3 regions of the Paenibacillus sp. FSL P4-0113 genome follow, and region 3 is predicted to be linked to each of the others. Evidence: predicted binding sites of a transcription regulator. Region 3 holds the regulator's gene; each other region holds the start of a gene.
What was found. Region 3 encodes Rex, which represses fermentation and respiration genes when NADH is low (regulators of the CRP and FNR family bind a similar motif). Its sites were predicted from a motif close to TTGTGAAATATTTCACAA; they were not measured.
Positions count from the first base shown of each region.

Region 1: a site for Rex is predicted at 1,302-1,319, ahead of lpdD (prenylated flavin chaperone LpdD). Genes of this name have one in related genera too.
Region 2: a site for Rex is predicted at 2,748-2,765, ahead of MKX46_RS11305 (cytochrome ubiquinol oxidase subunit I). Genes of this name have one in related genera too.

Region 1 is NZ_JBBPAZ010000001.1:1,939,917-1,944,073, reverse strand. It holds gene MKX46_RS08160 (S8 family serine peptidase) at 1-1,166, shown strand, start outside; gene lpdD (prenylated flavin chaperone LpdD) at 1,347-1,697, shown strand; gene MKX46_RS08150 (hypothetical protein) at 1,706-2,293, opposite strand; gene MKX46_RS08145 (DUF4190 domain-containing protein) at 2,517-2,888, shown strand; gene MKX46_RS08140 (hypothetical protein) at 2,982-3,185, shown strand; gene MKX46_RS08135 (DUF1540 domain-containing protein) at 3,376-3,528, opposite strand; gene fabV (enoyl-ACP reductase FabV) at 3,824-4,157, opposite strand, start outside.
Region 2 is NZ_JBBPAZ010000001.1:2,644,901-2,649,057, reverse strand. It holds gene MKX46_RS11315 (cache domain-containing sensor histidine kinase) at 1-781, shown strand, start outside; gene MKX46_RS11310 (response regulator transcription factor) at 774-2,432, shown strand; gene MKX46_RS11305 (cytochrome ubiquinol oxidase subunit I) at 2,836-4,157, shown strand, end outside.
Region 3 is NZ_JBBPAZ010000001.1:1,118,457-1,122,613, forward strand. It holds gene MKX46_RS04325 (hypothetical protein) at 1-481, opposite strand, end outside; gene MKX46_RS04330 (cell wall elongation regulator TseB-like domain-containing protein) at 928-1,452, opposite strand; gene MKX46_RS04335 (amidohydrolase) at 1,490-2,791, opposite strand; gene MKX46_RS04340 (redox-sensing transcriptional repressor Rex) at 2,778-3,431, opposite strand; gene dinG (ATP-dependent DNA helicase DinG) at 3,475-4,157, opposite strand, start outside.

The sequences.
Region 1 (4,157 bases), 820 kb from region 3:
AGGAGGGTAACTACATGATCCGGGCTATCGTCAGATATCCGGTGAATGCTCCAACGATTACGACTCCTACGAAGGCTACCTATACGCAGGAAGAGACGATTACCGTAACAGGAACTTCTCCGGCAGAAGGAGCCGATATTCAGCTCTTTAACGGTAAGGAGCTGGCTGGCACAACGAAGGTGAAGGATCGCCAGTTCAGTTTGTCGGTTGATCTTCAACCAGGTGCTAATCCGCTAAGTGTCCAAGCAGCGGTATACGGCAAAATAACGGATCGTTCCGAACCGGTGGTCGTGACACTTGACCAGACTAAACCGGGTCTGATCCTGACTTCGCCAGATGAAGGAGCCCGTACGAATGCGGGTGTCGTGAGCGTCACCGGTACGGTGTATGACGAATTCCTCACCGATTTGACGATTAACGGCGAGCCAGCCGAATTTGGAAGTGACGGCACCTTTAACAAGCGATTGCTTATCAACGAAGGTGAAAATCAAATTACGGTGACGGCCAAGGATCTTGCCGAAAACGAAACAACCGTTACGCGCTCGGTGTATGTCGATACAGCTCTGCCGAAGCTTGAAAACATTAACCCTGCTGAGGATGTGCGTATTACTCCAGGGCAGTCAGTACGGGTATCTTTTGACAGTGCATCCGGTTTGGAGGCGTCCTTCCATGTGGAGCTGCCTTTCAACCTGTCCACTTTGGGCCGCAACGATATTCCATTAAATGAGACTTCGTCAGGCCACTATGAAGGTACTTATTTCACTTCATCTTCTCTGAACCTGGAAGGCGGAGTCATCGTGATCCGGGTAAGGGATGCAGCGGGAAATGAAGTGGAGACGGAGGCGCCGGGAAGATTGTATGTAACCAATGGTGGGGGACAGAACCCTGATCCGAATCCACCTACATCCAATGAGAAGCCAGTAGCCATTATTCAGGCTAATGAATCCGCTAAGAAGAACAAAAATGTACAATTTAACGCCAAAGCTTCCCGTGATGTAGACGGTGAGATCGTCAGTTACAGCTGGAATTTTGGGGATGGTGATACGGCGGTCGGTTCCAAGGTGAAGCATAAATTCACCACAGCTGGAACGTATACCGTGGAGCTAACGGTGACGGATAATGACGGCGCAAGCGGTAAGACTGTGCATACGATCACGATCCGTTAACACCCAGTAGGAAATGGAATGCTTGTTTTAGAATAACAATGAAGGCCCACAGCAAGCTACGGTTTATAGGCTGCTGTGGGCCATTTTTAAATTGTCGAACTGTTCAAGAAGCGATACAATGAGTAGAACTCTATAAAGTGAATCGTTTCACAATAATATTTTTTAGCAGGAGAGGATCCTATGATTCATTTGCAAAAAGAAAGCGGACGTATCCGTCTTGTACTGGATGCCTATTTTATGGGGGAAGATATCGTTGTACTCATTTCTGGCGGTGATCAGCCCCATTTGGGAACGATTACAGCAGGGGCCAGACTCGAGCCGATTCAAACTGTGCAATTGCAAAATCACAAGGAGTTTTATATTACCGAAGAAATTGCAGTTCGCTTACGAAAAGAGTTTGCGGGCAATTTTGCCATTTGCTGCGGGACACATTTGGACCATGCATCCAAGGACGAAATCCGAGTGCTGACAGATATGGCCATACAACTGGGAAAAGAGCTCATTGGAGAACTCAAGCAGGCACGCTTGTAGAGACTTTTTTAAGTGAACTCCCGAAAGAGCAGATTGCGATAGGGGTACTTACTAAAGGAATACTTAAAAAGCAATGCAAAGCCATCGTCCTCAATTTGTACGGATTTCAGCGCAGAGGATGGAATCAAACTACGGATCATGACATGAACTGCACGCTGGTCTTGTCTGTTGATCGCTTTGGCTAAGGCAGAAGCAAAACATGGATTACGTGCCAATTCGCGATACAGCGGAAAAACGGCTTTTGCGATGGCGCGATGAACTCTCGGCTCAAATGTAAACTGCACAGTCCCCGGTGGAATCGTTGTTCCATTCGTATAATAGAGCATCGGTGGCTGAGCTAAAAAGGAAATAAAGTAGCCGATGCCGTTCGTGCCTAAGCCTTGTTTGGCGGCAAATGGAGCTACTGAGCAGAGAAGGGATTTCATCCGATCCAAATTCGCCTGAACGACAGCTCGTGACCATTGGACGGCAAAAGCACGTCGGGTTGCAATAGCTTTGTAAAATGGCAGCATAGCAGTGGATATTATCCTAAGTGTGTTTGCATTTAAACGTTTGTGAGGCGAGCGCTTTCTGTGGGATGTTGCACGATATAGCATAGCTCCGACCTCCTTGGCAGGATGCTCTCATGGAGCACAATTGATCTGTAACAGGTAAAATACTGTATGCCCAGTTACCTCAAAAAGTGCTAATATCGCTATGTTTCTTCTTTTTAACGTTCTAATTTAAAAATTCGAAATAAGTACTGTCCTGATTTGTAAGATTGTGGTACCCTAGAACTTATATAATTGCTATTTTTCGTATTGGAGTTGAATTTAACAGATGAGTGATTTGTACAAGGAGCCTCGATCTTCCGATCCTTTTCAGGAGACGAACGATTATAACGCCCCATTTAACCCGCCCCCAGTAGTTCCACCTACCAATAGTAAAGCTGTTGCCTCGATGGTGCTCGGGATTTTATCTGTTGTCATTCCCTATCTTGGGTTGATTATCGGAATTGTGGGTATTATTTTGTCCAGTCTTTCCCTGAAGGAAATTAATCGTCATGGCGAGCAAGGCAGAGGTATGGCCATTGCTGGACTGGTATGTAGTATTATCGGTACACTGATTTATACACTGATCATCATTTTTATAGTTATTGTTTTTATTGTAGCGGCCTCCAGTGGCGATCCGGATATTTTTTCAGACATTTAATGAATTGAAGAATGCTTGAGTCAGACAAACCATTCACGATTTGACTATTGGATGCTATGATAAAAGGAGTCCAATGAAGGAGAGTGAAGCCGTATGGCACGTACTCAAACACAAAAAGCGCTAAGCAAGGCAAAACGCGCTGGAATCTATTGCGCGGCACAGAGCCGCAAAACAAATGACCATTATGGCGAGATTTCACAGCACATACGAATGAAGCCGACCAAGCAGGAACAATTACAAAAGGTCAAGCACAAGAAGCGAATCGTTCAGAGCGACGCTTCTTTTTTTTGTCTTTAGAGAGAACAGCAGTGTCCTTTTCAGCGTGGATTTATAAAGTAGCAGAGAAATGATTGTATACAAGCGAAAAGCGCCTTTCTGTACCGAAAAAGGACTTGATAATAATTATCATTCTTGTTAGAATATCATAAGAAAGAAGGAACCCGGGCATGGGCTCCTTCATTATAAAGCTAGGCTTGAAATCAAAGATTTACTTGGCTTCGAAGGTTTTGCAGTCTGTTTCTTCGGATTTGTGAGTGTCTTCAGGTCTGTTGCTTACGATGTAAATGGAGCTAGCGCTGCATTTATTCTCTTGGGCCCAGTACGTACAAGAGTTGACTTCACACAGAACGTCTTTTGCCATGTTGTACACCTCCTTATATGGGTGTGATGGGCTGAGCAAATAGTATCACGGTCAGTCAAGGTAGGACTTGTCCAACTGTGCTTACCCTCTTGTTAGGAAGAGGGATTTTGCTATGCCTACCTGTACAATATCAAATGAAATTTAAAATTGCAATGTTAGCATCATTTGCAGTTCAAAGCGGACATAAGTGTCCCTTTTAATTAAAAACAAAAGCTGTCCTCCATGCAGAACGAAATGTTTCTCTGCTGGAGAACAGCTTTTTTTGTTTTTTGACATAATGACGATATTAAAAGACTTAGCGCACGTTAGGAATATTTACGATGGGATCAATGTCAGCATCATAGTCTACATCCTCGAACTCAAAGCCAAACAGTTGGAAAAATTCGCGACGATATCCTTCAAGATCGGACAATTCGTAGATATTGTTGGTCGTCAGCGCCTCCCATATTTTTGCAACTTCTGCCTGCACGTCTTCACGTAGTTCCCAATCATCAATACGAATACGTCCTTCTTCATCTACAGGAGTTTCTGGTGCGTACAGACGCTCAGCAAACAGGCGGTAGCTCTGTTCTACGCACCCTTCATGCAGCCCTTTTTCCTTCATTACCTTATATAAAGCAGAAATATAC
Region 2 (4,157 bases), 1.5 Mb from region 3:
TTTTCATGTGGTATCGAGTGTGGAGGGAAGGGACGAGATCGGGGATTTATCCCGCCGTTTCAACTATATGGTGAGTAGTATTCGCCAACTCATGGCGCAGGTCTATGAGACGAGTGAGCACAACAACAGGCTGGAATTGGCACAAAAGGATATCAAGTTAAAAATGATGGCCAGCCAAATTAATCCACACTTTCTGTTTAATGCATTAGAATCTATTCGAATGAAAGCACATCTGAATGGGGAAGCGGAAATTGCAACGACGGTGCGTTTGCTTGGCAGGCTGATGCGCCGGAATCTGGAGATTGGCAGTGGTAAAACGACGGTACTACAGGAGCTGGATATGGTGCGATCCTATTTGCAAATTCAGCAGTTCAGATTTGGAAATCGCTTGATCTATGAAGTGAATTTGGAAGAAGATGCGACGGACATGTCGATTCCTCCCTTAATCATACAACCGCTGGTGGAAAATGCGGTCATTCATGGACTGGAAAATAAGGAAGAGCCGGTTACCGTGAAGGTAAATATTGCAATAGAACAAAGAAAGTTGAAAATTAAAGTAGAAGATGACGGGATCGGCATGGAAGCTGGGCAACTGACCCGTCTGCTAGCTCGGATCAGGGGGACGGATGAGCCAGAAGGGAGCAGTATTGGCCTGCGTAATGTACATCAACGTCTGACATTGATGTATGGTGAACGTTATGGATTGCATATTGAAAGCGCATTACAAGTAGGAACAACCGTATACTTTTCCATACCAAGGGAGGAAGAGTCGAATGTATAAAGCGATGATTGTAGATGACGAGCCAGCGATTCGTGAAGGATTGTCCTCCATTATTGACTGGGGGGATTGTGGCTTCCGTATTGTCGATACGGCAGGGAATGGACGCGAGGCTCTGGATAAGTTCGGAGAGCATCGGCCGGAGCTAGTCATTGTAGATATTCGTATGCCCGGGATGAGTGGACTGGAGGTTATACGTAGTATACGTGAAAAGAACGGGGAGCCGTATCATTTTCTCATATTAAGCGGATATGCAGACTTTGATTATGCACGGCAAGCCATGGGCTTCGGAGTAGATGGCTATCTACTGAAGCCAGTTGATGAGGAAGAAATGACGACAGAGTTGAAGCGGGTACGGCAAAACATTGAGGATGAGAAAGAAGTCGGCAAATGGGGAAGTCCGCCTTCTCATGAGCGTAATTGGATCGAAGCTCTATTGTTTCCGGTTCATCGAGAGTATACTCGTAATGCTGTAGAAAGCAGCGATTCTCTGCACAGAGCATCCAAGCAGGCTGAACATCAAAGCGGTAACGGAAAATATGGACAACAGCCAGCGTTACCAGACTTGGACTGGAGTAGCTATCAGGTTATTCTGCTGGATTTACGTATACCTGACTGGGATCGGCAAGCCCGGCAGTCGGCAGCAAAGCAGCGACTAACAGAAATGTGCCATGAGCAAGGCAGAGGTATCGTGTTTGAGGCTGGAATATATATGGGTCTTTTGCTTCCCGCCACGTTAAAAACGGAGAGAGATGCTGTTCAGTTACTAGCTGCTTGGCGACAGGAGCTAAAGGCGTGGGCTACGGAAATTTATGTGGCTGCCGGTGATCCTGTAGCCAGTCTTAGCGACATTCCCAGATCTTTTGAGCAGGCACTACGATTGTTAGAGCGTACGTTTTTGTTCCGGGCAGAAAGAGTCATGCTTTCCGGAGACCTACACAAATTGGAGACAGTCGAGACTGAAATGAGTGGAACGTCTGATAGTGCCACAGATGATCCCCTACGTTATGCAGAAAAGCTGTACTATGCGCTAGATATGGCTAATAGTGAAGCTGCAACCCGTGTCATTAAGGAAATGGAAGGCCAATTTCCACGGATTTATCGTACAGAATCCGCAATCAAGGCGGCGTTCGCCCAAACATTCACACTGGCGTTGAACAAGTATGCAGCCGGACAGGATCACAGCCGAACCGTGCTGGAGGAGCACTCCAGCTTTATAACCGATGTATATGCTTATTCCACATTGGGCGAGCTGGTGGATCACTCGCTGGAGCATGTGTTGCAATGGATTGGACAGACTGATCCCGGTGGCAAGGACATCATCATGAAACAAATGATTGACTTTATTCATAGTCATTATGATGAAAATTTGCGATTGGAGTTACTGGCAGATATGTTTAATTACAATAGTGGCTATTTGGGCAAATTGTTCAAAAGTCATACTGGCGAGGCCTTTAATGCCTACCTGGATAAGGTGAGGATTGAGCGAGCAAGGGAGTTGCTTGCACAAGGAATTAAGGTACACCAGGTGGCGGAACGCGTAGGGTATGCGAACGCAGATTATTTTCATAGTAAATTTAAAAAGTATGCTGGAATGTCACCTTCCTCCTATCGAAATCGGGTTCAAAAGAACGGAGGAACAGATGGCTGTTGATAGAATCCTAGGTATAACGCTATGAAGTCTCTCTTGCAGATGTCGGAGGTACAACCTCCGAACGAAGAGAGGCTTTTTTTGCATGATGAAAAAAAGATAGATCAATAGGAAATGTCACATTTATTATGGGATTTAGGCTGTTTTCATCAAATCGCCATCGTTATGACACAGCTTTGACACGATGTTCACATTTTCGATTCTATTTCATTTAAATTTATTCTATATAATGGGGATAATCTGAAGCCGGATCATGACACCATGGTGAAGGTAGTTGAGTGAGTCATTTTCTAAAAGGTGACCGCTGCATATGTAAGAATGTGAATACTGTCACAAATGTAGAAGACTTCAGATTACAGACACTATAAATCAATGTTAAGAGAAGTACAGGGGGAGGAGCAACATCATGGACGTATTGGATTTGGCACGGTTGCAGTTTGCAACCACAACGATTCTTCACTTTGTTTATGTGCCGATCTCCATTGGATTGTCGTTATTGGTGGCAATTATGGAGACTATGTATGTTATTAAGAAAAATGACTTGTACAAAAAAATGGCTCAATTCTGGGGAACGTTTCTGCTGATTAACTTTGCACTGGGCGTAGTCACCGGGATTTTGCAAGAATTTCAGTTCGGGATGAACTGGTCGGACTTTTCCCGTTTTGTGGGTGATGTATTTGGTACGCCGCTGGCGATTGAAGCGCTGCTTGCATTTTTCCTGGAATCGACCTTTATCGGATTATGGGTATTCGGTTGGGAAAGATTGTCCAAAACGGTCCATTTAATCTGTATGTGGTTGGTATCTATCGGTACGATGTTATCGGCATTGTGGATTCTAGCTGCTAATTCATTCATGCAGCGTCCAGTAGGATATGAGATTCAAAATGGACGTGCAGAAATGAAAGATTTTGCTGCTCTGCTAACGAATGAACAACTGTTATGGGAATTCCCACATACATTGTTTGCTGCTTTTGCGACAGGAGCATTTCTGATCGCGGGTATCAGTGCATGGAAGCTGATGCACAAAAAGAATATGGACTTTTTTAAACCTTCTTTTAAATTGAGTATTATTGTTGCCTTAATCAGTGCCATTGCTATTCCTTTGTTTGGTCATGGACAGGCTCAATATTTGGTGAAAACACAACCGATGAAGATGGCTGCCAGTGAGGGATTATGGGAGAACAGTGGTGACCCCGCTCCTTGGACCGTTATCGCATGGATTGATCCTGGAAACAAGGGAAATACCTTTGAGATTAAAGTTCCTTTTGCTTTGAGTTTTCTATCCTATAGTAAATTTACCGGCTCTGTGCCTGGTATGAATGAGCTGCAAGCCCAATATGAAAAAACGTATGGTCCGGGCGATTATATCCCGCCAGTACGTACCACGTTTTGGAGCTTCCGCATTATGATTGCGGCTGGATGTGGCATGATTGCACTCGCCTTATACGGGGCTTACCTGACGTTCCGTAAAAAGCTGGAAGGTTCACATCGCTGGTTCTTCCGTCTGATGATATGGGGGATATCCCTTCCATTCATTGGGAATACTTCAGGTTGGATCATGACTGAAATAGGTCGCCAACCCTGGACGGTATTTGGTTTGCTTCAAACGAAAGATTCTGTTTCGCCTACCGTTGTGGCAGGAGAAGTGCTATTCTCGTTCATCTCATTTACTACATTGTATTTAATTTTAACAGGTGTGCTGGCGTTTCTGTTTTACCGTACGGCTCG
Region 3 (4,157 bases):
ACTTGGTCGCTTTCCCTTCGCTGAGTCGGATATAGACATTGTTCGAATCCATGTCGGTATCAGCTTTGATACCCGTCTTTTTCTTTTTCATATGCTCAACTGTAGATGAAATTTGAGTATACTTTCTATTTTCCATCGCTTCGGCTACAGGAAACATAGCCTCAGACCACCATTGATTCAGTGCTGTATTGGAACGGTCTGCAATATCGAGCTTAATGGTGCGGCTGCCAATGATGGATTGTCCTTTTTGCTTAACTACATCGACCAATCCGGCCACATCCGCCTGCGGTTTGAGATCTAGTTTCAATACAACCTGATCCTGTTTAATATCTATTTGAGCGCTTGTCACGCCTGGATATTGAGAAACCAGTTTTTCCAGAGGACTTTGCATTGTAACCTGACGGTAAATGAACCATCCCCCAAATAGCAGCAAAGCTGCCAAAACTGCCGCCACAACGATAGGAACTGCACGCAATTTCAAACAACATCCTCCTCTCAAAATGTAAAACTCAGAAGAAACGGGACGAATGTCAACAAACAACCAAATTGCATGATCTTACAGTGATCAGCAATTCTTTTTTCTATCATTTTTGTCTATCACTTATAAAATATAGTATATCATAACGTATATCTAAAATCGAAGGCAATGTGTGGAGGAGTTGTGATGAGGCAAAATCTTTGGTTATGGTGGAGGTGGGACGCTGCGTGTAGGATTTGATCTTACGATCGCTGTTGCCCGCCATAAAGATGAATTTGCCTTAGGAGAGAAGTTGGGTAGGTAAAGATGCTTCGCTGGCATTCAGCTCATCTTTACGGCATAGCAAGACTAAAAGACGTAAATACGAATTTCATCGCATTTACGTCTTTTTCTTGAGCTTTTAATCATTTACTAGTCATTCATTCCACATCTGCTGATCCTCAACCAGCTTAGTTATTGGGCAAAGTATACTTTACCCCCGTCGCTCCCCCATCTGAAAAACGGTAAAAGGCATAGTAATGATGGCTTCCATCATCGTAAAACAGCTGCCACACATATTCGCCATTGAACACACTCGGCTGGAGGCTTACAATTTTTACACCTGGAAGCTGCTGCTGAATTAGCGACGTCATTTTTTGCTCGTCGACTCCGTTCTTCAGCAGCTCGGTATGAACACCGCTATTATCTGCGGCAGGTACGTTAGGTTGTCCCTCCACTTTTTGAAAAGGAACCCATACCATTATATTTTCATTCTGTGCATTTTTCCCTTGAACCACCCAATATACCTGATCCCACACAGACTTCCATGTTTGAGTCGTGCTAACCAGACCACCTGATTGCTTGGCCTTAATGATAGCGGCATTTTTCTCAGCCACCTGGTCTTGAGTAACATAGGAATAATACCAGAAAATGCTGACCAGGATCAGTATCACGGCCAAAATGGCGACCGCTATCCATTTTTTCTTATTTTTCAAACCCGTGCTTCCTCTCTAAGGGGATGTGACACCTGAATTAGCGCGACAGCAGCCCTTCAAAGGCGGCTTGTGCCTCATGTTTGATACGTTCCTCGTCCATAGTCAGGCATTCGCCGTTTTTCACAACCTGACGACCGTCTACCCACACATGAGCCACGTCCTTGGCGCTTGCAGAGTATACCGCATGGGAAATAAGATCTGTACGCGGCAAGAAATGTGCCTGATTCAGATCCAACGCGATAAAGTCAGCCTTGTTGCCTGCTGCCAACGCTCCTACTTCTTTTAAACCAATCGACTTTGCACCGTATTCTGTTGCCAGACGCAGCGCTTCACTTGCAGGAACTGCCGTAGGGTCACCGGATACACCCTTGTGAATAAGTGCTGCCAGACGCATTTCCTCGAACATATCCAGGTTATTATTGCTGGCAGGACCATCCGTTCCGAGAGAAACCGTAACCCCTGCACGCAGCAATTCAGGCACTCTTGCCACACCACTTGCCAGCTTCAAGTTGCTGCCAGGATTGTGGGAAACCGCTACACCACGTTCTGCCAGTAAAGCTATTTCTTCGTCGTTCAAATGAACGCCATGGGCAACAAGCGAAGGACGGGAGAAAAAGCCAAGCTTATCCAAGTGTGCAACCGGACGCAAACCGTAGTCGCGTACGTTTTGCTCTACTTCGGCGATCGTCTCAGACATGTGCGTATGCAGTGGCAAGTCCAGATCATGCGCAGCTTGTACGAATTTTTCAATAAACGCAGGTGGACATGTATATGGCGCATGCGGTGACATCATCGTTGTAATACGGCCGTCTGCTTTACCGTGCCAGTTACGCGCAAAAGTCACGGCCTCTGCCAGCTTGATTCGCTGTTCTTCCTCCGAACATAGTCCAATTGCTCCACGCATCAGACTTGCACGAATACCTGACTCTTCAGCCACACGAGCCACCTCATCCATATGATCGTACATATCGAGGAAGGTTGTTGTTCCACCTTTCAGCATTTCCAGCACAGACAAGGACGTACCCCAGTACACGTCTGTAGATGTAAACTTGGCTTCCATAGGCCACATTTTTTCCTGAAGCCATACTTGAAGTGCCAAATCATCTCCATGCCCACGCAGTAGAGACATCGCCGCATGACCATGAGTATTGATCAGACCAGGTAAAAACAATAGCCCTTTACCATCGATCGCTTCCGTCTCTTCCTCACCCGCAGGCAAGGTTTCGCCAATATAAGTAATACGACTATCCTCCACAATCATAAAACCATGGACTACCCCTGCTTCTGGTCCATTTACGGCAAAAGATCCGTTTTTAATCATCCATTTATTCACTGTCATATTGTGCTTCTTCCTTTCCGTCCTCCAAATAATAAGCGAGGCTAAGCAAATCAGTTGTAAAGTCTGTGGCATGAATCCGAATGTTGGCTGGTGCCTTGAGAGTAGTCGGTGCAAAGTTCAGGATCGCTCCAATTCCGCTATCAATAAGCCTATCAGCCACGTGCTGTGCTTCAAAATCAGGTACGGTAATAATCCCGATTCGAATGTTTTTTTCTTTCACAGTCGCTTCCAGTTCATCCATCGGTTGCACGACCAATGTATTGATCTTGGTTCCTACCTTATCCGGAAACGCATCAAATACCGCCACAATCTTCATATTGTCTTTTAAATAAGCGTTATAATTCGAAAGGGCTTGCCCCAGATTACCCGCTCCGACCAATACTACATTAATTTGTTGGTCGATTTTCAGGATATGGCGTATTTTCTCAATGAGATAAGAAACATCATAACCGATACCCTTCCGACCAAAATCTCCAAAATAAGCAAGATCTTTACGGATTTGGGCCGGGTTCAAATCTAGCCTCTGTCCCAGCTCTTGAGAAGAGACCGTAGCCACCTCCCGTTTGTGCAGTGCATTCAGATAACGTAAATATACGGGTAACCTCCGTACGACAGCCTCTGAAATTTTATCTGATTTCATACTTGCTCCCCCTAATTGTAACGAACATACTTATGTCCGTCCGTTATGCCTCTGTCTCCGGGGCGGATTGGAGCCATTCGGCGATGCGGGGCACCATTTGCTCCGATGGCATATGCTCCATTTTTGGTCCCGGTAACGAGTACAAAAAGTGCTTTCCGTAATAGGATTCAATCACACGCGTATCATAAACGATAACGACCCCGTGGTCGTTCGCTGTACGTACCAACCGACCAAATCCCTGTTTGAAGCGAATGACCGCTTGCGGTACAGACAGCTTCATAAATGGATTCTTCTTCTGCTGCTGGAGCAGTTCGCTTTTTGCCTCCAGCAGCGGGTGATTCGGCGGTTGAAACGGCAAGCGAACAATGGCTAGACAAGTCAGAGCCTTCCCCGGAATATCGACGCCTTCCCAGAAACTGCTGGTCCCCAGCAATACAGAAGCTTTCGCTTCCTGAAACCGGCGGGTTAGCTTGCTGCGACTTCCACTGTCCACACCTTGTCCCAGCACAGTAATTTCGCTGGATGCTAAGGCCTCTTTGAGCGGCTCATACACTTGCCGGAGCATCCGATAGGACGTAAACAGAACGAGCATTCTCCCACGTGTCGCCTGAGCAGTCGCTCCTAGAGAGCTAACGAGCATATCTACAAAATGCGCATCTCCTACACTGCCCTTCACACTTGGGAAATCCCGTGGAATAACCAGCAACACCTGATCCCTGTAATTAA